DNA from 3 places in the Streptomyces sp. NPDC047014 genome. Region 3 is predicted to be linked to each of the others. Evidence: riboswitches for the same ligand, from Rfam matches in the RefSeq annotation. Region 3 holds a riboswitch; each other region holds the start of a gene.

Region 1 (7,176 bases), on a different contig from region 3:
CTCGACGCCCAGGATCTCCACGACGCCCCGGACGAAGTCCTCGCGGTTCTCGGCGTCGCGGGAGGCGGAGGTGGCCACGAAGCGCACCCGCTCCGCGCCGAAGCCCTCGATGATCCCCGCGTACTCCCGGCAGGCCGCGAAGGTGCGCTCCAGCGCCTCCGGGGCCAGCCGGCCGGTGCGGTCCACGCCCTGGCCCAGCCGGACGACGGTCATCCGCCGGTCCAGCTCCGTCAGCTCGCCGGAGGCCGGGTCGCAGTCCGCCACGAGCAGCCGGATGGAGTTCGTACCGCAGTCGATGGCCGCGACCCGGGTCACCGGGCGGCCTCCTCGTCCTTCTTCTCCCCGCACGGCGTGACGCAGGCGCCCTTGGCCCACCACTCGGGCAGCATCTCCAGCGCCTCGTCACCGAACGGGTTCACACCCGGCCCGGCGGCCAGCGAGTGGCCGACGAGCACGTGCAGGCACTTGACCCGGTCCGGCATGCCGCCGGCGCTCGGGAAGCCCTGGAGCACCTCGATGGCGTCGCGGCGCCGGATGTAGTCCTCGTGCGCGGCCTGGTAGGCGGCGGCGAGCTCCGGGTCCTCGGCGAGCCGCGCCTGCATTTCCTTCATCACGCCGTTGGCCTCCAGCGTGCCGATCGCGGAGGCCGCGCGCGGGCACGTCAGGTAGTACAGCGTCGGGAAGGGGGTGCCGTCGGGCAGCCGGGGGGCGGTCTCCACCACGTCGGGCTGGCCGCAGGGGCAGCGGTGCGCGATGGCGCGCAGCCCGCGCGGCGGGCGGCCGAGCTGCTGCTCGAACGCCTCGATGTCCGCGTCGGTCGGCTCGGTCCGGTCGGTCTGGGGCGGGGGAGTCTGCATGCCTGGAGGAAGTCTCTTCGTTCTCGTGGATGGGTGCTGCGGTCTGGCGAAATCGCTGTGAAGCGGTACGGGTTCAGTCGCCGGGGCGGTCCGCCTTGTCGACGCCGTCCCAGACGTTCGAGTACCAGGGCCGGTCCGAGCCCGCGTGCCCGGTCCTGCGCGGCTGCGGCTGGGAGCCGGGGTCGCTCATGATGTAACCGGTCTCCCCCGGGCGCAGGAAGTGCAGGTGCCTGCGTGCCTGCTGCTCCGCGTAGGCGTCGTCCTGCCAGCGGGCCTTCTCGTCGCGCAGCCGCTCCAGGCGCTCGCGCGCCGAGGCGGCGGACCGCTGCTGCTCGGCGATCTCCGAGCGCTGGGAGACGTACTGGCGCATGGGGTACGCGAGCGCGACGACCAGCGTGCACAGGACGAGCACCAGGAGGGCGGCGCGGCCGGTGAGCCGGCTGCGGCGGACCTGGCGGCGCGACTGCGAGCGGTAGACGTGGGCGGCGGTCCGCTCACCCAGCTGCTTGAGCCGCGTGGCTGTGGAGAAGGTGGAGAACCGATCCCGGTTCCCGGCCATTGGTCCGCCTCCCCTTGGTACGCCCTACGCACTACGTCCCCGCACACGGTACGGGACCGAGTGCGGGGACGTCCGAAAGGCCAGCCCCTCAGGGGGGTGATTAGCCCTTGAAGCGCGGGAAGGCGCTGCGGCCCGCGTACACGGCGGCGTCGTCGAGGATCTCCTCGATGCGCAGCAGCTGGTTGTACTTGGCGACGCGGTCCGAGCGGGCCGGGGCGCCGGTCTTGATCTGACCGCAGTTCACGGCGACGGCGAGGTCGGCGATGGTGACGTCCTCGGTCTCGCCGGAGCGGTGGGACATCATGCACTTGAAGCCGTTGCGCTGGGCCATCTCGACGGCGTCCAGGGTCTCGGTCAGGGAACCGATCTGGTTGACCTTCACGAGCAGGGCGTTCGCGGAGCCCTCCTCGATGCCGCGGGCGAGGCGCTCGGGGTTGGTGACGAAGAGGTCGTCGCCGACGATCTGGACCTTGGCGCCCAGCTTGTCGGTGATGATCTTCCAGCCGGCCCAGTCGTCCTCGAACAGCGGGTCCTCGATGGAGACGAGCGGGTACGCGGAGACGAGCTCCTCGTAGTACTCGGTCATCTCGGCGGCCGAGCGGGACTGGCCCTCGAACTCGTACTTGCCGTCCTTGTAGAACTCGGACGCGGCGACGTCGAGCGCGAGCGCGATGTCCTTGCCCGGGGTGTAGCCGGCCTGCTTGATGGCCTCGACGATGAGGTCGAGCGCGGCGCGGTTGGACTCCAGGTTGGGGGCGAAGCCGCCCTCGTCGCCCAGGCCGGTGGACAGGCCCTTGGTGTGCAGGACCTTCTTGAGGGTGTGGTAGACCTCGGCACCCCAGCGCAGGGCCTCGGAGAAGGACTCCGCACCGATCGGGGCGATCATGAACTCCTGGATGTCCACGTTGGAGTCGGCGTGCGACCCACCGTTGAGGATGTTCATCATCGGAACGGGCAGCAGGTGCGCGTTCGGGCCGCCGAGGTAGCGGAAGAGCGGCAGGTCGCTCGCCTCGGACGCGGCGTGGGCGACGGCGAGGGAGACGCCGAGGATGGCGTTGGCGCCGAGCGAGCCCTTGTTGTCGGTGGCGTCCAGGTCGAACATGGCCTGGTCGATCAGCCGCTGCTCGGTGGCGTCGTAGCCGACGAGCTCCGGGCCGATCTGCTCGATGACGGCGAGGACGGCCTTCTCGACACCCTTGCCCATGTAGCGGTTGGGGTCACCGTCGCGGAGCTCGATGGCCTCGAAGGCACCGGTGGAGGCGCCGGACGGAACGGCAGCACGGCCGGTGCTGCCGTCGTCGAGGCCCACCTCGACCTCGACCGTGGGGTTGCCTCGGGAGTCCAGGATTTCCCGGGCTACGACGACGTCGATGGACGGCACGAGCATCTCCTTCTGGGATGTGACGCTGGGTGTGCGGTGGCGTGTCAGGCCGTGGGATGGCCTTGCCGCCTAGAGCCTAACCGGCTTCCGGGGTTCGGCCGGCCGACCGCCCGTCCCCTGGGACGAAAAAGGGGCTGAATACCCCTCTTCCGGGACATAGGGGCACGCTCCGGAGGGGGCGCGGGAGGCGTACGGGGGCGCACACACCACCGCCCGGCGCGTGGGGGGCGGCGCGCCGGGCGGTGGGAATGCTGTGCGTTGCGTACGCGTGCGCGGCTACGGCCGCGCGGTTCAGCTGAGCTTGAGCTTCTGGCCCGGGAAGATCAGGTCGGCGTCCGAGACGATGTCCTTGTTCAGCTCGAACAGCTTCTCCCAGCCACCCTTGACGCCGTTGGCGTCGGCGATGGTGCCCAGGGTGTCGCCGGCCTTGACCTCGTAGGAGCCGTTGCCGGTCTTCGGCGCGGGGGCCTCGGTGCGCTCGGAGCGGGTGACCGGGGCCTCGGCCCGCTTGGTCTCCTTCTTCGGCGCAGCCTTGGTCTCGGCCTTCTTGGTCTCGGTCTTCTTCGGGGTGCTCTTCGGCTTGCTGGAGGCCGGGGCCTCGGTGGAGCCGCCACCCGTGAAGGAGGAGTTCGACAGGCCCTTGCCGCAGCTCGGCCAGGCACCCTTGCCCTGGACCTTGAGGACCTTCTCGGCGACAGCTATCTGCTGCGCCTTGGACGCCTGGTTGGCCTGCGCGGCGTAGGACTTGCCGCCGAAGGAGGCCCACGTGGAGGACGAGAACTGCAGTCCGCCGTAGTAGCCGTTACCGGTGTTGATGGACCAGTTGCCGCCGGACTCGCACTGGGCGACCTTGTCCCACTCGGAGCCGGTGGCGGCGCTGGCGGTACCCGCGGCCATCAGGGGGGCGGCGACAGCGACACCGGCGACGCCGGCGAGCGTGACGATGCGGACGGCCTTGGAGCCGCGACGGTGCTTGCCCTTGCCGGAAAGCAGCATGGAGTTTCTCCTCACCGACGCCTACGAGGTGAGCTGTCGGGTTCGGGTGTGAGTGCCCGGCGGTGCGACCTAGCGCACCACTTAACCCCTAGCCGGTACCTGACCGTCTCTCAACGACCTTTCCCGGCGCCTACCTTGGTTCCCCCGCTCCTGCCTTCGGCGCTTGACGCGACGACTGTTCCCCCCGTCCGCCGGCAGGACTCGGCGATGCGGTCGAAGGTGCTCGCGGTGGCGAGCGATTCAGAAGGTAGACATAGCTCTCCCCGATGTTCAACGAGGAACATCGGGGAGAAAGGGCCCCTACTTGCGCTCCCCGGAGGGATGTTTGCGCAGGTGGGGACGGGGTTTGCGCAAGCCCTGGGGCGGGACACGCCAGTTGACCGGAAGAGACGCATGTCTCACTTGCAGGAAACGGACAATCAGCTCTTTCCGGATGCCCGAAGTGCCCTTGTTACGTGGTTAGATCCAGATTCTGTCCGGGCTTGATCAGGTCGGCGTCCCCGCCGATGACCTGCTCGTTGGCCTCGTAGAGACCGCTCCAGCCGCCCTTCACTCCCTTGGCAGAAGCGATGGTGGCCAGGCTGTCGCCCGCCTTCACGGTGTACGTGGGATCCGACGCGGCATCAGAGGGGCTGACGGCGGGGGTGACGGGGGTGCCCTCCTCGACGGCGGGCGCGCCGCGGTGCTTGCCGCTGCCCTCGCCGACGGTGGCGTCCGGGGTGGCCGGGGCGCTCGGGTCCACGGGGAGGGCCGGGGCGCTCGGGTCGGCCGGGGACGGGCTCGGCGTGCCGGGCGGGGTGGTGGGCGTCGTGGGCGCCGTCGGGTCCACCGGAAGGGTCGGGGTGGCCGGGTCGGTGGGCGTGACCGGCGGGGTGCTCGGGTCGACCGGGGCGACGGGGGCCGTCGGGTCCACCGGCGGCGTCGTGGGCGCGTCCGGGACCGGCATGACGGGCAGTCCGACGGACGGGGCGTCGGGGATGAGGAAGGGGGTGCCGGACGGGCTCGGGGTCGGCGTCCCGAAGTCGGTGGACCGCTCGCCGCCCCCGGTGGTGGGCACGGACTGGTCGGGGCGGGAAGGCGTCGGGGCCACCGCGCCGGAGCCGCCGGGCAGTCCCGGGTCCACCTCGGCGGCGGGACCCTGCTGGGTGAGGCCGGCCGAGGCGGCGCACATGGGCCACGCCTGCGGCCCCTGCGCGGCCAGGACGCGCTCGGCGACGGCGATCTGCTGGGACCTGCTCGCCAGGTCGGGGCGCTCGGCGAACTCCAGTCCGCCGGCGTTCTGCCACTGCTCCTGGGAGAACTGCAGTCCGCCGTAGGCGCCGCTGCCGTAGTTGGCGCTCCACGCGCCGCCGCTCTCGCATTCGGCGACCCGGTCCCATGTGGCCGTGTCGGCAGCGGTGGCGCTGGTGGCGGCTAGCAGCGGCAGGGCCAGCGCGGAGCCAGTGACTCCGGCTGTGACTACCAGCGCGGGGACCTGGCGGGGGCGTCTGTGGCGGCCGTTCCCGGAACGCATGTGGTGCACCTTTCGCATAACAGCGGGGTAACGGCAGAACCTAGCGGCCTTTGAACGATTGTCACAAGTTCCGCCGGAAACTGACCCGCAATCAGAGGTTTGAAGGGGTGAACCGCACGGGAAGGGTGCGCAGGCCACGCATGATCAACCCCCCGCGCCAGCGCAGGTCTTGGGACGGAACGGCCAGCTCCAGATCGGGCAGCCGGGTCAGCAGCGTGCGCAGCGCGGTCTGCCCTTCGAGCCGTGCGAGGGGTGCGCCGAGGCAGTAGTGGATGCCGTGTCCGTAACCGAGATGCTGGTTGTCGGTACGGGAGAGGTCGAGGGTGTCGGGCTCGGCGAAGCGGGCCGGATCGCGGTCGGCGGCGGCGAGGACGACGAGCACCGGGTCCCCGGTCGCGACCGGCTGCCCGCCGAGGGTCAGCGGCTCGGTGGCGAACCGCCAGGTGGCCAGCTCCACGGGCCCGTCGTAGCGCAGCAGCTCCTCCACGGCGGTGGCCAGCAGTCCGCTCTCCCCCGCGGCCAGGGAGTCCTGGAGGCGGGTGCGCTCGCCGGGGTTCATGAAGAGGGAGTGCAGACCGTTGCCGATGAGGTTCACGGTGGTCTCGAAGCCGGCGAACAGCAGGATGAACGCCATGGCGGTGGCCTCACCCTCCGTCAGGTGGTCCCCGTGGTCACTCGCCCGGATCAGATCGGAAATGAGGTCATCGCCCAGATCGTCCCGTTTGCGGTGGATGAGTTCCCCGAGATAGGTCCGCATCTGCTTCACCGAGCGGGCCACTCCGCCCCGCGGACCGCCGCCGTGCCGGATCATCATCCCGGCCCAGTCGCGGAAGTCGTCCTGGTCCTCGCGCGGTACGCCCAGCATCTCGCAGATGGCGTAGATGGGCAGCGGGAAGGCGAACTCGTGGATGAGGTCCGCCTCCCCCTTCTCCGCGAACCCGTCGATCAGATGGTCGGTGAGCGCCTGCACCCGAGGGGTGAACTCCGCCACGCGCCGCGGGGTGAACGCCTTCGACACCAGCCGTCGCAGCCGGGTGTGGTCCGGCGGGTCGATGTTGAGCAGATGCGTCATCAGCTCCGCCTTGCGCTCCCCCGGGATCCCGGTCTTGCCCTTGGCGTGCGCGGGCTCGGCGTGGTGCGCCGGGTTCTTGCTCAGCCGCTGGTCGGCGAGGGCCTGGCGGGCGTCGGCGTACCGGGTGACCAGCCAGGCGTCGACCCCGCTGGGGAGCTTGGTGCGGTGCACCGGGGAGTGCTCGCGCAGCCAGGCGTAGGCCGGGTACGGGTCGGTCGCGAACTCCCAGGTGAAGAGTTCGGGTCCCGCCTCGGCGGGGGGAGCGGGCGGCTGATCGTGCATGCCCCCGACAGTAGCCGCACCACCGGGCAGCCATCCCCTATGCCCCATTGGTCGCGGCTGTCCATGGATCGTCCTTCTCTTGACCTGGCGTTCCCGGGCGTTCCTACTGTCGCTTCTGTGGATGTGAGGATCTTGAAGAGCAGTTTCGCGGTGGTGGAGAGACGGGCCGAGCACGCGGTCAAGTTCTTCTACTCCCACCTCTTCTGGCACAACCCCGCCCTCCGCGACCTCTTCCCGCCCGCCGCCGAGGACATGGAGTGCCAGCGCGACCGGCTCTTCGCCGCCCTCACCCATGTGGTCGCCCACCTCGACGACGAGAGACTGCGCCCCTATCTGCGCGACCTCGGCCGCGACCACCGCAAGTACCGCGTGGGCCCCGAGCACTACGCCGTCGTCGGCTCCAGCCTGCTCGCCGCGCTCGCCGAGACCTCCGGCGCCGCCTGGACCCCGCGCGTGGAGAAGGCGTGGGCCGAGGCGTACCAGGTGGTCGCCGACGCGATGCTCGCCGGCGCCCTG
Region 2 (7,176 bases), on a different contig from region 3:
CGCCGTCGACATGGAATCCGCGGCCACGCTGTGGACGGCCGTACGGGGCGGCGGCCGTCCCGTTGCGGCCGTCCGGGTGATCGTGGACGCCCCGGACCATGAGCTCGTCCGCATCGGCACGGTCCGCGGGGGAATATCGGCCTTCCGTGTCCTGCGTGCCGTACTGCCCGCTTTTTATGAATGGCACCGTTCTTCGCTGCTCCCCAGGAGGTGAGCCAGATGGCCATGCCGCTGCGCCAGACCGTCAGGGTCGGGACCTATCTGCTCGAACAGAAGCTCCGCAAGCGGGAGAAGTTCCCGCTGATCGTCGAGCTGGAGCCGCTCTACGCCTGCAACCTGGCCTGCGAGGGCTGCGGGAAGATCCAGCACCCCGCCGGGGTGCTCAAGCAGCGCATGCCGGTGGCCCAGGCGGTCGGCGCGGTGCTGGAGTCCGGTGCCCCCATGGTGTCCATCGCGGGCGGCGAGCCCCTGATGCACCCGCAGATCCACGAGATCGTCCGGCAGTTGGTCGCCCGCCGGAAATACGTCTTCCTGTGCACCAACGCCATGCTGCTGCGCAAGAAGATCGAGAAGTTCACCCCCTCCCCGTATTTCGCCTTCGCCGTGCACATCGACGGACTGCGCGAACGCCACGACGAGTCCGTGGCCAAGGAAGGCGTCTTCGACGAGGCGGTCGCCGCCATCAAGGAGGCGAAGAAGCGCGGATTCCGGGTCACCACGAACTCCACCTTCTTCAACACCGACACCCCGCAGACCATCGTCGAGGTGCTGAACTACCTCAATGACGACCTCCAGGTCGACGAAATGATGATCTCGCCCGCCTACGCCTACGAAAAGGCCCCCGACCAGGAACACTTCCTGGGCGTCGAGCAGACCAGGGAACTCTTCCGCAAGGCATTCGCGGGCGGCAACCGGCGGCGCTGGCGGCTCAACCACTCCCCGCTCTTCCTGGACTTCCTGGAAGGAAAGGCCGATTTCCCCTGCACGGCCTGGGCCATTCCGAATTACTCCCTCTTCGGCTGGCAGCGCCCCTGCTACCTGATGAGCGACGGCTACGTCCCGACCTACCGCGAACTCGTCGAGGACACCGACTGGAGCAAATACGGCCGCGGAAAGGACCCCCGCTGCGCGAACTGCATGGCGCACTGCGGATACGAGCCCACCGCCGTCCTCGCCACCATGGGCTCCCTCAAGGAATCCCTGCGCGCCGCCCGTGAGACGGTCGGCGGCAAACGGGACCAGCGGTGACCGGCTTCGACCTCCGCGCCCTGCTCGACGAGCGCGGAGCCGAGCGGTACGAGCTGCACGCGCGCCACCTCAACCCGCAGCTGCCCCGGATGCTGCGCACCATCGGCTTCGACAAGGTCTACGAGCGGGCCGAGGGCGCCCACTTCTGGGACGCCGAGGGCAACGACCACCTCGACATGCTCGCCGGCTTCGGGGTGATGGGCCTGGGCCGCCACCACCCGGTGGTCCGCCAGGCGCTGCACGACGTCCTCGACGCCGGGCTGGCCGACCTCACCCGCTTCGACTGCCCGCCGCTGCCGGGGCTGCTCGCCGAGCGCCTGCTCTCGTACAGCCCCCACCTGGACCGGGTCTTCTTCGGCAACAGCGGCACCGAGGCGGTGGAGACCGCGCTCAAATTCGCCCGGTACGCCACCGGGCGGCCCCGGATCCTCTACTGCGACCACGCCTTCCACGGGCTCACCACCGGCTCCCTCTCGGTCAACGGCGAGAGCGGCTTCCGGGACGGCTTCGCGCCCCTGCTCCCCGACACCCGGATCGCCCTGGGCGATCTGGAGGCCCTGGAGCGGGAGCTGCGGCGCGGGGACGTGGCCGCCTTCGTCGTCGAGCCGATCCAGGGCAAGGGGGTGCTCGCCGCCCCGCCCGGCTTCCTGCGCGCGGCGCAGGAGCTGCTGCACCGGCACAAGGCCCTGCTGATCGCGGACGAGGTGCAGACCGGACTGGGACGGACCGGGGACTTCTACGCGTACCAGCATGAGCCGGGCGTGGAGCCGGACCTGGTCTGCGTGGCCAAGGCGCTCTCGGGCGGCTATGTGCCCGTCGGCGCGACCCTGGGCAAGGACTGGATCTTCAAGAAGGTCTACTCGTCCATGGACCGGGTCCTCGTGCACTCCGCGAGCTTCGGGTCCAACGCGCAGGCGATGGCGGCGGGGCTGGCGGTGCTGTCCGTCATGGACCAGGAGGGGCTGGTGGCCCGCGCCCGGACCACGGGCGACCTGCTGCGCGGGCGGCTGGCGGCGCTCGTGGACGAGTACGAGCTGCTGCACGAGGTGCGCGGCCGCGGGCTGATGATCGGCATCGAGTTCGGCCGGCCGTCCTCGCTGGGGCTGCGCGGCCGGTGGACCATGCTGCAGGCCGCCCGCAAGGGGCTGTTCGCGCAGATGGTGGTGGTGCCGCTGCTCCAGCGGCACCGGATCCTCACCCAGGTCTCCGGGGACCACCTGGAGGTGATCAAGCTGATCCCGCCGCTGGTCCTGGACGAGGCGGACGTGGACCGGTTCGTGGGCGCCTTCCGCGAGGTCATGGACGAGGCGCACGGCGGGTCGGGGCTGATGTGGGAGTTCGGCAGGACCCTGGTGAAGCAGGCCGTCGCGGCGCGCTGACGGCCTGCTCGCAGGGTCTTGGGGCGGGCGGCGGGGCCGTCAGTCGAGGAGGCGGTCCCGCAGCCGGTCCAGGGTTCCGGGGGTGAGCCCGAGGCCGTCCGCCAGGTACCGGTCCACCCCGCCCCAGAGCTCGTCGATGGTGTCGAAGGCGGCGAGCAGGTACGCGGCGCGGGCGTCGAAGAGCGGCGCGAGCAGTTCCATCACCTCGGCGGAGCGGGACTCGGCCGAGGCGGAGCTGCGGTGCACCCGGTAGCGGCGGTGCGGGGCGTTCGACTCCAGGTAGTCCGCGACGATCGCCTCGCGCTCGACCCGCAGGGCGAGGAGGACGACGGCGACGGACAGCCCGGCCCGGTCCTTGCCCGCCGCGCAGTGCAGGAGCGCGGGCACGCTGTCCTCGGCGAGGGCGTGCACCACCCGGCTGTGCTCGGCGGTGCGGTCGCGGACGATCCCCCGGTAGGACTCCGCCATCCGGGCCGCGGCCCGGCCCTCGCCGAGCAGCTCGCGCAGCTGGCCGAGGTCGCCGTCGCGGACGAGCCGCCAGAACTCGCGGCCGTCGGCGGGGTCGGAGAGCGGGATGTTGAGGTTGCGCACCCCGGGCAGGGCGATGTCCGGGCCTTCCAGCGCGTGGTCGGCGTCGTTGCGGAAGTCGAAGACGGTGTGCAGGCCGAGCGAGGACAGGAACTCCGCATCGGTTTCGGTGGCATGCGCCAGATGTCCGCTTCGGAAGAGTCGTCCCGGCGTGACCCTTCGGCCATCAGAAGTCGGCAATCCGCCTACATCGCGGAAATTGCGCACTCCGGTCAGTTCCGGTTCCTGTATCTGCTGGGTCACGGGAACTCCTCCGCATCGCCGTGGGGCGTCTGTCCGAATTGCGGTCTTTGGTGTCAACTTGCCATGTCCGGAGGCGAGATCGGGCCCGTCCCCGTGAGCCAGATCATACGGTGACGGTGCGTGCCTGATCGCCAAGGCCGAATGGCCCGGTCGGGGCGGCTGTTGACGGTACGGAATGGACGCAGGGTGACCGTGATTCCGACGGCCGTTCATTCCTGGTATTCCGTCAGCGAATTCGCGGCTTGTTCCCCGCCGCCGAAAGGGATTACCTTCGCGATCGATCCGGGCGGACCGCCGAATCCTGCCACCACCCGGAAACCGCAACCGAACCATTCGCGCGGCAGGAGCGGGGGAACCAGGTAGGCCGCCGTCCCGGAGATCCATTTCTCCGGTGCCGGCTCGGGGTGAAGCCGTCCATGTCCTCGTACAGGAACGGCCGGACATCTCCAGTCCGAACCCGACAGCTCACCTCGCAGGCGCCGGAGAGGAATCCGCCATGCCTGCAAAGGGCAAGCACCGCCGTCCCAAGTCCCTTTCGATCTCCCGCGGATTCGCGTTCGCCGGTACCGGCGGTGCGGCCCTCGCGCTGCCCCTGACGGTGACCGCGGGCGCCCACGCGGCGGTCGCCCCGGCGGTCGCTCCGGCCGTCGCCCCCGCCGCGGCCCCCGCCGCTCCGGTCAGCGCCGCTCCCGTCGCCGCCGCTCCCGTCCAGGCCGCCGCGCCGTCCTCCTACACCGTCGTGTCCGGCGACTGCCTCTCCGCGATCGCCGCCGAGCGCGGTCTGGCCGGCGGCTGGCAGCGGCTCTACGCCGACAACCGCGAGGCCGTCGGCTCCGACCCCTCCCTGATCCACCCGGGCCTGCGGCTGAACCTCGGCGGCCGGGCCGCTGCGGCTCCGGCCGAGGAGGCCCCGGCCCCGGCGCAGCGCAGCGCCCAGCGGAGCGCGCCGCAGGCGGCCCCGAAGGCGGCCCCGAAGGCCGCGCCGAAGAGCGCTCCCCAGGCCGCTCCGAAGGCCGCCGCCCCGAAGCGGGCCGCCGAGCAGGCCCCCGCCGCTCCGGCCGCCCCCGCCGCCGGTGGCTTCGTCGCCCCGGTCAGCGGTGGCGTCTCCACCGCCTACAAGACCGCGGGCGCCATGTGGTCCTCCGGCTACCACACCGGCGTGGACTTCATCGCGAGCTCCGGCACCACCGTCAAGGCCGTCGGCGCCGGCACCGTCGTCTCCGCCGGCTGGAGCGGTTCGTACGGCAACGAGGTCGTCATCCGGCACGCGGACGGCAAGTACTCCCAGTACGCCCACCTGTCCCAGCTGTCCGTCTCCTCCGGGCAGAGCGTCACCGCCGGCCAGAGCATCGGCCTCTCCGGCTCCACCGGCAACTCGACCGGCCCCCACCTGCACTTCGAGATCCGTACGAGCCCGTCCTACGGCTCCGACATGGACCCGATCGCCTACCTCCGCTCGAAGGGCGCCAGCCTCTGACGGCAGCCGCCGCCGGAGCACCGACACGCGTGGGGCCGGGACCCGAGGGGGGTCCCGGCCCCACGTGTACTTATTCCTTATACCTCGCGTGGTATAGATCACGGCCCGTCAACCCCTCATTACGTTGGCGTAGGTTGCTCACGGGAGTGAAGGATGGGTTCTCGTGGCAGCGACGACGACGAAACTCAAGACCATCGGCTCGTACGCGGCGATCGGGGACAGCTTCACCGAAGGCGTGGGGGACCCGGGACCCGGGGATTCCTTTCTCGGCTGGGCGGACCGGCTCGCCGTACTCCTGGCCGACCAGCGCGAGGAGCACGACTTCCGCTACGCGAATCTGGCCGTACGGGGCAAACTCCTCGACCAGATCGTGGCCGACCAGCTCCCGAGGGCCAAGGCCCTCGCCCCGGACCTGGTCACCTTCTGCGCGGGCGGCAACGACATCATCCGCCCCGGCAGCGACCCGGACCACGTGGCGGAGCGCTTCGAGGCGGCCGTGGCCGATCTCACCGGAGCCGTCGGCCACGTGATGATCACCACCGGTTTCGACACCCGGTACGTGCCCGTCCTCAAGCACCTCCGCGGCAAGGTCGCGACGTACAGCGCGCACGTGCGCGCCATCGCCGACCGCTACGACTGCCCGGTGCTCGACCTCTGGTCGCTGAGGTCCGTACAGGACCGGCGCGCCTGGGACACCGACCGGCTGCACCTCTCGCCCGAGGGACACACCAGGGTCGCTCTGCGCGCCGCGCAGGTGCTCGGGCTCGACGTGCCGGCCGACCCGGACCAGCCGTGGCCGCCGGAGCGGCCGCGCGGCTCGGTGGACGTGACCCGGGACAACATCCAGTGGGCCCGCGAGCACCTGGTGCCGTGGATCGGGCGGCGGCTGCGCGGGGAGTCCTCCGGTGACCACATCGCGGCGAAGCGGCCGGACCTGCTGCCGCTGTAGCGGACGGGTACGCGGGGTGACGGGGGAGGTGTACGGGGGCTGCGGGGGCCGGGGTGGAATCCTTCGGGGCCGGTGTGCGTTGGCATGGTCGTAGCGCTGTGTACAGCACCGACACCATCCTCCCTGGAGGCGCCTTGACCGGCTCCCGTCCCCTGCGTCCGCGGCTGCGCGCCCTGCGGCCCGAAGCCTTCGGCGCGGACCCCGCAGGCGCCCGGCTGGAGCGCATCCGCCGCTCGCCGAACTTCGCCGACGGCGTCTTCCAGAACCCGGTCGGTGCCCGCAGCAGGCCCACGGGGTCGATGACGGAGTTCGCGAAGATCTACTTCCACCGGGAGCAGCGGATCCGGCGCGGCCCGGCCGCGCCCATCCCCGTGCACCCGACCACCCTCGCCGACCTGGCCGGGCCGCCCGCGAGCGGGCTGCGGCTGACCTGGATGGGGCACTCCAGCGTCCTCGCCGAGATCGACGGCAGCCGGGTCCTGTTCGACCCGGTCTGGGGCGACCGCTGCTCTCCCTTCCCCTTCGCGGGGCCCAAGCGGCTGCACCCCGTACCGGTGCCGCTGGCCTCGCTGGGCGCCGTGGACGTGGTGGTCATCTCGCACGACCACTACGACCACCTCGACCTGCCGACGATCAAGCAGCTGGCCGGGACGGACACCGTCTTCGCCGTCCCGCTGGGCGTCGGCGCGCACCTGGAGCGCTGGGGCGTGCCCGCCCACCGGCTGCGCGAGCTCGACTGGAACGAGAGCACCGAGGTCGCCGGGCTCACCCTCACCGCGACCCCGGCCCGGCACTTCTGCGGCCGCGGCCTGCGCAACCAGCAGCACACCCTGTGGGCCTCCTGGGTGGTCGCGGGAGCCGAGCACCGGATCTACCACAGCGGCGACACCGGGTACTTCCCCGGCTTCAAGGAGATCGGCGCCGCGCACGGCCCCTTCGACGCCACGATGATCCAGATCGGGGCCTACTCGGAGTACTGGCCCGATATCCACATGACCCCCGAGGAGGGCATGCGCGCCCACCTCGACCTCCAGGGCGGCACCCCGCACGGCACGATGCTGCCGATCCACTGGGGCACCTTCAACCTCGCCCTGCACCCGTGGGACGAGCCGGGCGAGGGCACGCTCGCGGCGGCCGAGGGCGCCGGGGCGGGTGTCGCGCTGCCGATCCCGGGCCAGCCCTTCGAGCCCGGCGCGGCCGGGGCTCCGCGCGAGCCCTGGTGGCGGCCGTTCGTGGCGGGCGGCACCACGCCCGCGCTGCCCCCGGCGACCCGCCCGGGGGTTCCGGAGCGG
Region 3 (7,176 bases):
GACGGTGGCCTCCGGCAGCCGGGTGCCGGGCACCACGAGCCCGGCGGGGGTGTGGCGGCCGCCTTTGGCGACGACGACGGGCTTGGCGGCGGCGGTGCGGCGGGCGAGCCGGGTGAACTTCCGCGGGTTGCCGAGGGTTTCGAGGTACATCAGGGCGACATCGGTGGCCTCGTCCTCGTCCCAGTACTGGAGGATGTCGTTGCCCGAGACGTCGGCCCGGTTGCCCGCCGAGACGAAGGAGGACAGCCCCTCGCCGCGCCGGATCAGCGCCGAGAGCAGGGCGATCCCGATCGCGCCGGACTGGGTGAACAGGCCGATCCGGCCCCGCGACGGCAGGGGTGCGGGCGTCAGCGAGGCGTTGAGCCCGACCTCGGGCGCGGTGTTGATCACCCCGTAGGCGTTGGGCCCGATGAGCCGCATCCCGTACGAGCGCACCTGGCGCACCAGTTCGCGCTGGCGGGCGAGCCCGGCCGGGCCGCTGTCCCCGTATCCGGCGGAGAGCACCACCAGCCCCTGCACCCCGTGCTCCCCGCAGGCGGCGACCGCCTCGGGGACCCGCGCGGCGGGGACGGCGATCACGGCGAGGTCCACCGGGGCCTCGACGGCGCCGATCGCGCGGTAGGCGCGGACCCCGTCGAGCAGGTCCTGACCGGCGGCCTCGTTCACGGCGTAGAGGTGGCCGCGGAAGCCGCTGTCGCGCAGATTGCGCAGGGCGGCGGCGCCCACGCCGGCGCCGGAGCGGCTGACTCCGATCACGGCCACCGAGCCGGGGGCCAGCAGCCGCTGGACGGAGCGGGCCTCGGCGCGCTGCTCGCGGGCGTGCTGGACGGCGAGGGATTCGGCGGTGGGTTCGAGGTCGAGGGTGAGGTGGACGGAGCCGTCCTCGAAGCTGCGCTTCTGCTGGTATCCGGCGTCCGTGAACACCTTGATCATCTTGCTGTTGGCGGGCAGCACCTCGGCGGCGAAGCGCCGGATGCCGCGCTCCCGGGCCACCGCCCCGATGTGTTCGAGGAGGGCGGAGGCCACCCCGCGGCCCTGGTGGGCGTCCTGGACGAGGAAGGCGACCTCGGCGGCGTCGGCGGGCGCGGAGGCGGGCCGGCCGTCGGGGCCGATCCGGTCGTAGCGGACGGTGCCGATGAACTCCTCGCCGACGGTCGCGGCGAGCCCGACCCGGTCCACGTAGTCGTGGTGCGTGAAGCGGTGGACGTCGCGGTCGGAGAGCCGGGGGTAGGGGGCGAAGAAGCGGTAGTACTTCGACTCGTCGGAGACCTGCTCGTAGAAGCTGACCAGCCGGCCCGCGTCCTCCGTGGTGATGGGCCTGATCCGGGCGGTGCCGCCGTCGCGGAGGACGACGTCCGCCTCCCAGTGGGCCGGGTAGGAGGGGTCCGACTCGATGGTCATGCGCCTACCCTACGGCCGGACCGGGCCGGGCAGCCCTCGCGCGGCGCGCACGGCGGGCCGGTGCGCGAGGTGCAAGCTGGGGTGGCTCGCACCACGGCGGGATCCGGGCGGGAGGCCGGACGGAGCATTCGGGGCGCCGTGAGAGACTGGTCTAGACAACCGTAAGAACCTGAAGGGCATCACCATGGCAGAGCGCCGCGTCAACGTCGGGTGGGCCGAGGGCCTGCACGCTCGTCCCGCCTCGATCTTCGTCCGTGCGACGACCGCTTCCGGCGTCCCGGTGACCATCGCGAAGGCCGGCGGCGACCCGGTCAACGCCGCCTCCATGCTGGCGGTCCTGGGCCTGGGCGCCCAGGGCGGCGAGGAGATCGTCCTCGCCTCCGACGCCGAGGGCGCGGAGGCCGCGCTGGACCGCCTCGCGAAGCTGGTCGCCGAGGGCCTGGAAGAGCTCCCCGAGACGGTCTGATCCTTCGGGTCCGCCGCCCGCGGACAGGACCCGAGCGGTACGCGGCGGAGCCGCGGCCCCCGGCGCGACGGGAGCCGCGGCTCCGCCGTTCTCGTGTGTACGGGGAATGCGCGCGCGGCGCAATTACGGCAGGCCGGAATTCACGCGGGCCCGGCGAATTCCGGCGGCCCGAATTCACCGGGTGCGGGGAATTCCGGGCAGCCGCCCGCGATTTCCGTCCTTTGTATACGGCTCCTGTTAATGCCGGCCGCTCGGCATGTTGACGGCAGGTTGCGAACTGCTCACCGCCGGACGCGGCCGGTGCGCCCCCGCCGCCCGCTCGGCATGGGCCGCGGCCAGGGCCCGCGCCCGCTCCGCGTCCCCGCGCGCCACCGCGTCCACCAGCGCGCCGTGCTCCGCCCAGCACTCCACGGGCCGGGCCGGCGCCTCCACCAGGTACATCCAGGCGATCTTGTGCCGCATCTGCGTCAGCAGCGCGATCAGGCCGGGGCTGCCGGAAGCCTGGGCCAGGGTCTCGTGGAACCAGCCGCCCAGGGACCGCAGATCCTCCCCCTGGCCGCGCCTGGCCCGCTCCTGCCCCAGTCTGACCAGCCCGCGCAGCACCTTGAGGTGGCCGTCGGTGCGCCGGCGGGCCGCCCGCGCCGCGGCCAGGGGCTCCAGCAGCACCCGTAGCTCCAGGAGGTCCGCGGCCTCCTGCGCGGTCGGCTCGGCCACACAGGCCCCCGCGTGCCGCCGCGTGGTCACGAAGCCCTCGGACTCCAGGGTCCGCAGGGCCTCGCGGACCGGGACGCGCGAGACGCCGTACCGGCGGGCCAGGACCTCCTCGGTCAGCCGGCTCCCCGGCTCGAACACCCCGGAGACGATGTCGTCGCGGATCGCTGTGCATACCGCGTGCGCGGGAATACGCAAGACCGGACCTCCGCCCATTTCCGACTGCCTGCCACAATGCCCGCGCGGGCGCGCGTCACAACTCTATTGCAGCACACCATAATTTCGAGAGCGGACGGAAATCCGTAACATTGCGCGGAGGCGCGAAAACGCCAGGACCCCGGCTCGGTGCGAGCCGGGGTCCTGGCGTGAAGCGGAAGGGTGCGCGGGTGTCAGAGGCTGACGCCGTGCGAGCGCAGGTAGGCGATCGGGTCCATGTCCGAGCCGTACTGCGAGCCGGAGCGGGCCTCGAAGTGCAGGTGCGGGCCGCTGGAGTTGCCCGTGGAGCCCGACAGGCCGATCTGCTGGCCCGGGGTGACCTGCTGGCCGACGGAGACGCTCAGCGAGGACATGTGGCCGTACTGCGTGTAGGTGCCGTCGTTGTGCTTGATGACGACGTTGTTGCCGTACGCACCGCCCCAGCCGGCCTCGACGACGGTGCCGACGCCCACGGCGTGGACCGAGGTGCCGGAGGCCGCGTGGAAGTCGATGCCCGTGTGGCTGCCGGAGGACCACATGCCGCCGCCGGCCTTGTACTGGGTGCTGACGTAGGAGTCGTCGAGCGGTGAGACGAAGGTGTTGAGGCGCTTGCGCTCCTCCTCGCGGGCCGCACGCTCGGCGGCCTCCCGCTCGGCCTTGGCCTTGGCCTCGGCGAGGCGCTTGCCCTCGGCGGCCTTCTGCTTGGCCTCGGCCTCGGCCTGCGCCTGGGCGGCGGCGTGGTCGGCCACCCGCTGCTGGGACACGGCCTGGTCGGCGAGGTCGCCCGCGAGCTCGTCGGCGACGACGACGGCGCCGAGGGCGTTGCCGGCGGCGGGGCTGCTGCTGTGGTTGTCCGCGGCGAAGGCCGGGGCGGCGAGGGAGCCGACGACACCCGTCGTGGCGATCGCGGCGATACCGGCGTAACCGGCGGTCTTCTTGCTCAGGCGGCTGGAACCACGGTGCTTGCCGGTACCAGCGGGACGACTGCCAAACGCCATGAAGGGGTTGATCCTTTCCTTCCTTCTCGCCTACCGGGTTAGCTGACGGGTTCGGAGCAGGAAGGTCTCCTACGGGCCTCCTCTGGCGAGGGGGTCCGATTCACCCCAGGGACACAAGTGGGTCCCCGGCTCCCCAGGCTCGCGCCTGACGGGGACTCGGCGATCGCTGTCCGGTGCCGCGGGTGCGGCGGTCACGACTGACGAACAGCACGGATGACGCTAGGCGGATCATCAGCCGATCACCAAACAGACGCGCGTTTTTGTTGCGTACGCCACATCACATACGAGCTGCCACACCACTAAACGGACAAAAGAGTTCCGGCGGAGGTTCCGCCGGAGCTCTTTGTGGGGCGCATACCGCGCGCTTGCCGGGCCCTTGCCGTGCCCTTGCCGGGCCCTTGTGGGACGCGTCAGTTGGTGACGACGCTGACCTCTCCGATACCGAGGGCCCGCACGGGCTCCTCGATGACCGTCGCGTCGCCCACCAGCACCGTGACCAGCCGGTCCGCCGGGAACGCCTTCACGACCGCCGTGGTGGCCTCCACGGTGCCCGTCTCGGCCAACTGCGCGTACAGCCGCGCCTGGTAGTCGTCCGGCAGCTCCTGCTCGACCTGGTCGGCGAGCGTGCCCGCGACCGAGGCCGCCGTCTCGAACTTCAACGGGGCCACGCCCACCAGGTTCTGCACGGCCACGTCCCGCTCGGCGTCGGTCAGCCCGCCCTCCGCCAGGACGCGGAGCACCTTCCACAGGTCCTCGAGCGCCGGGCCGGTGTTGGGGGTGTCCACCGAGCCGCTGATGGCGAGCATCGAGGCGCCCTTGCCGTCGGCGGTGGAGCGCAGCACCTGCCCGAAGGCGCGCACGCCGTAGGTGTACCCCTTCTCCTCGCGCAGCACCTTGTCCAGGCGGGAGGTGAGGGTGCCGCCCAGGCAGTACGTGCCGAGCACCTGGGCCGCCCAGACGCTGTCGTGGCGGTCCGCCCCGATCCGGCCGATCAGCAGCTGGGTCTGCACGGCGCCGGGCCGGTGGACGATGACCACGCGGCCGGTGTCGTCGGCCGTCACCGGCGGCACCGGGCGGGCCTCGGCGGTGTTGCCCGTCCAGGCGCCCAGGGTGTCCGCGAGGACGGCGTCCAGGTCGATCCCCGTCAGGTCGCCCACGACCACCGCGGTGGCCGTGGCGGGGCGTACGTGGGCCTCGTAGAAGGCGCGTACGGCGGCGGAGTCGATCCGGGCCACCGTCTCCTCGGTGCCCTGGCGCGGCCGGGACATCCGCAGCGAGGCCGGGAACAGCTCCTTGGAGAGCTGCTTGGCGGCGCGGCGCTGCGGGTTGGCCAGCTCGTGCGGGATCTCGTCGAGCCGGTTGCGGACCAGGCGGTCCACCTCGGCGTCGGCGAAGGCGGGGGCGCGCAGCGCCTCGGCCAGCAGCCCCAGCGCCTTGCCCAGCCGGGAGGCCGGGACCTCCAGGGAGACCCGCAGGCCCGGGTGGTCGGCGTGCGCGTCGAGGGTGGCGCCGCAGCGCTCCAGCTCGGCGGCGAACTCCTCGGCGGAGTGCTTGTCGGTGCCCTCGGAGAGCGCGCGCGCCATGATGGTCGCCACGCCGTCCAGGCCCTCGGGCTCGGCGTCGAGCGGGGCCGCGAGGTTGACCTCCACCGCGACGACCTGCTGGCCGGGCCGGTGGCAGCGCAGCAGGGTCAGGCCGTTGGGCAGCTCCCCGCGCTCGGGGGCCGGGAAGGCCCACGGCTGCGGCTCCCCCGCCTGCGGGCGCGGGTGGAAGGTCATCGTGACGGCTGCGGTGTCGCTCACTGCTCCGCCCCCTCGTTCTCGTCGGACTCGGCGTGCAGGTCGGACTCGGCGTCCTCGGCGGCCAGCGGCTCGTAGACGAGCACCGCGCGGTTGTCCGGGCGCAGCCGGGCCGCGGCCACGGCCTGCACCTCCTCGGGGGTGATGTCGAGGACGCGCTGCACGGCGGTGAGCGCCAGCTGCGGGTCGCCGAAGAGCACCGCGTAGCGGCACAGTTCGTCGGCGCGCCCGGCCACCGTGCTCAGCCGGTCCAGCCATTCGCGCTCCAGCTGCGCCTGGGCGCGCTCCATCTCCTCGGCGGTCGGGCCCTCGGCGGCGAACCGCGCCAGCTCCTCGTCCACGGCCGCCTCGATGGCGGGGATCTCCACGCCGCTGGAGGTCTTGACGTCCAGCCAGCCCAGCGAGGGGGCACCGGCCAGGCGCAGCATGCCGAAGCCGGCCGCGACGGCCGTCTGGTCGCGGCGTACCAGGCGGTTGTGCAGCAGCGAGGACTCGCCGCCGCCCAGGATGGTCAGCGCCACGTCGGCGGCGTCGCACTCGCGGGTGCCGTCGTGCGGGAGCCGGTAGGCAGCCATCAGGGCGCGCGCCGGGACCTCCTCGACGATCTCCTCGCGCAGCTGCTCCCCGATGACCTCGGGCAGCGAGCCGTCGCGCGGCGGCTGCTTGCCGTCGTGCGAGGGGATGGTGCCGAAGTACTTCTCGATCCAGGCGAGGGTCCGCTCCGGGTCGATGTCCCCGACGACCGACAGCACCGCGTTGTTGGGCGCGTAGTACGTACGGAAGAACGCGCGCGCGTCCTCCAGCGAGGCGGCGTCCAGGTCGGCCATGGAGCCGATCGGGGTGTGGTGGTAGGGGTGGCCCTCGGGATAGGCGAGGGCGGTCAGCCGCTCGAAGGCGGTGCCGTACGGCACGTTGTCGTAGCGCTGGCGCCGCTCGTTCTTGACGACGTCGCGCTGGTTCTCCATGGACTCCTCGTCCAGGGCGGCCAGCAGGGAACCCATCCGGTCCGCCTCCAGCCAGAGCGCGAGCTCCAGCTGGTGGGTCGGCATCGTCTCGAAGTAGTTGGTGCGCTCGAAGCTGGTGGTGCCGTTCAGGGAGCCGCCGGCACCCTGGACCAGCTCGAAGTGGCCGTTGCCGGGTACGCTCGCGGAGCCCTGGAACATCAGGTGCTCGAAGAGGTGAGCCAGACCGGTACGTCCCTTGACTTCGTGGCGCGAGCCGACGTCGTACCAGAGGCAGACGGCGGCGACCGGGGTCAGGTGGTCCTCGGAGAGCACCACCCGCAGGCCGTTGGCCAGCCGGTGCTCGGTCGCTGTCAGGCCGCCGGAGCCGGCCTGGGCTGTGGCCGTGTGACCCATGGGCATGTGGTCCCTTCGATCGCGATACAGAGATTTCTTGCAGACCTGCCACTGTATGCAAGCGCGTCGGCCGCCGGATAAGTTCCCGGCCCAGACCTGGGTCGGAGTCGGCGTTGTCGGCGCCTCGGGACACAATGGTCGGCGTCATGACCCCGCCGGACACCTGCACGACCCGGCCGCACCACCCGCACGACCCGTCTCGACCGCCCCACCCGCCCCACCCGCCAGACACCAGCACACCCCATTTG

What was found. A riboswitch is a leader RNA that binds a small molecule or an ion and turns the genes downstream of it on or off. The one in region 3 is predicted to bind cyclic di-AMP.
Region 1: another riboswitch for cyclic di-AMP. It lies ahead of ABZ873_RS16075 (transglycosylase family protein); the one in region 3 lies ahead of ABZ873_RS26335 (M23 family metallopeptidase).
Region 2: another riboswitch for cyclic di-AMP. It lies ahead of ABZ873_RS10710 (LysM peptidoglycan-binding domain-containing M23 family metallopeptidase); the one in region 3 lies ahead of ABZ873_RS26335 (M23 family metallopeptidase).

The regions. Positions count from the first base shown of each region.
Region 1 covers NZ_JBEYVX010000023.1:33,010-40,185, forward strand. The annotation lists gene ABZ873_RS16055 (Ppx/GppA phosphatase family protein) at 1-315, opposite strand, end outside; gene ABZ873_RS16060 (DUF501 domain-containing protein) at 312-857, opposite strand; gene ABZ873_RS16065 (septum formation initiator family protein) at 931-1,416, opposite strand; gene eno (phosphopyruvate hydratase) at 1,517-2,803, opposite strand; gene ABZ873_RS16075 (transglycosylase family protein) at 3,089-3,793, opposite strand; cyclic di-AMP (ydaO/yuaA leader) riboswitch at 3,797-3,965, opposite strand; gene ABZ873_RS16080 (transglycosylase family protein) at 4,245-5,306, opposite strand; gene ABZ873_RS16085 (cytochrome P450) at 5,398-6,660, opposite strand; gene ABZ873_RS16090 (globin domain-containing protein) at 6,784-7,176, shown strand, end outside.
Region 2 covers NZ_JBEYVX010000012.1:24,617-31,792, forward strand. The annotation lists gene ABZ873_RS10690 (1-hydroxy-2-methyl-2-butenyl 4-diphosphate reductase) at 1-214, shown strand, start outside; gene hpnH (adenosyl-hopene transferase HpnH) at 220-1,248, shown strand; gene ABZ873_RS10700 (aspartate aminotransferase family protein) at 1,245-2,627, shown strand; gene ABZ873_RS10705 (tyrosine-protein phosphatase) at 2,667-3,458, opposite strand; cyclic di-AMP (ydaO/yuaA leader) riboswitch at 3,741-3,950, shown strand; gene ABZ873_RS10710 (LysM peptidoglycan-binding domain-containing M23 family metallopeptidase) at 3,955-4,935, shown strand; gene ABZ873_RS10715 (SGNH/GDSL hydrolase family protein) at 5,099-5,884, shown strand; gene ABZ873_RS10720 (MBL fold metallo-hydrolase) at 6,019-7,176, shown strand, end outside.
Region 3 covers NZ_JBEYVX010000067.1:8,532-15,707, reverse strand. The annotation lists gene ABZ873_RS26350 (GNAT family N-acetyltransferase) at 1-1,401, opposite strand, end outside; gene ABZ873_RS26345 (HPr family phosphocarrier protein) at 1,586-1,867, shown strand; gene ABZ873_RS26340 (GntR family transcriptional regulator) at 2,105-2,776, opposite strand; gene ABZ873_RS26335 (M23 family metallopeptidase) at 2,968-3,771, opposite strand; cyclic di-AMP (ydaO/yuaA leader) riboswitch at 3,784-3,943, opposite strand; gene ABZ873_RS26330 (pitrilysin family protein) at 4,182-5,549, opposite strand; gene ABZ873_RS26325 (pitrilysin family protein) at 5,570-6,928, opposite strand.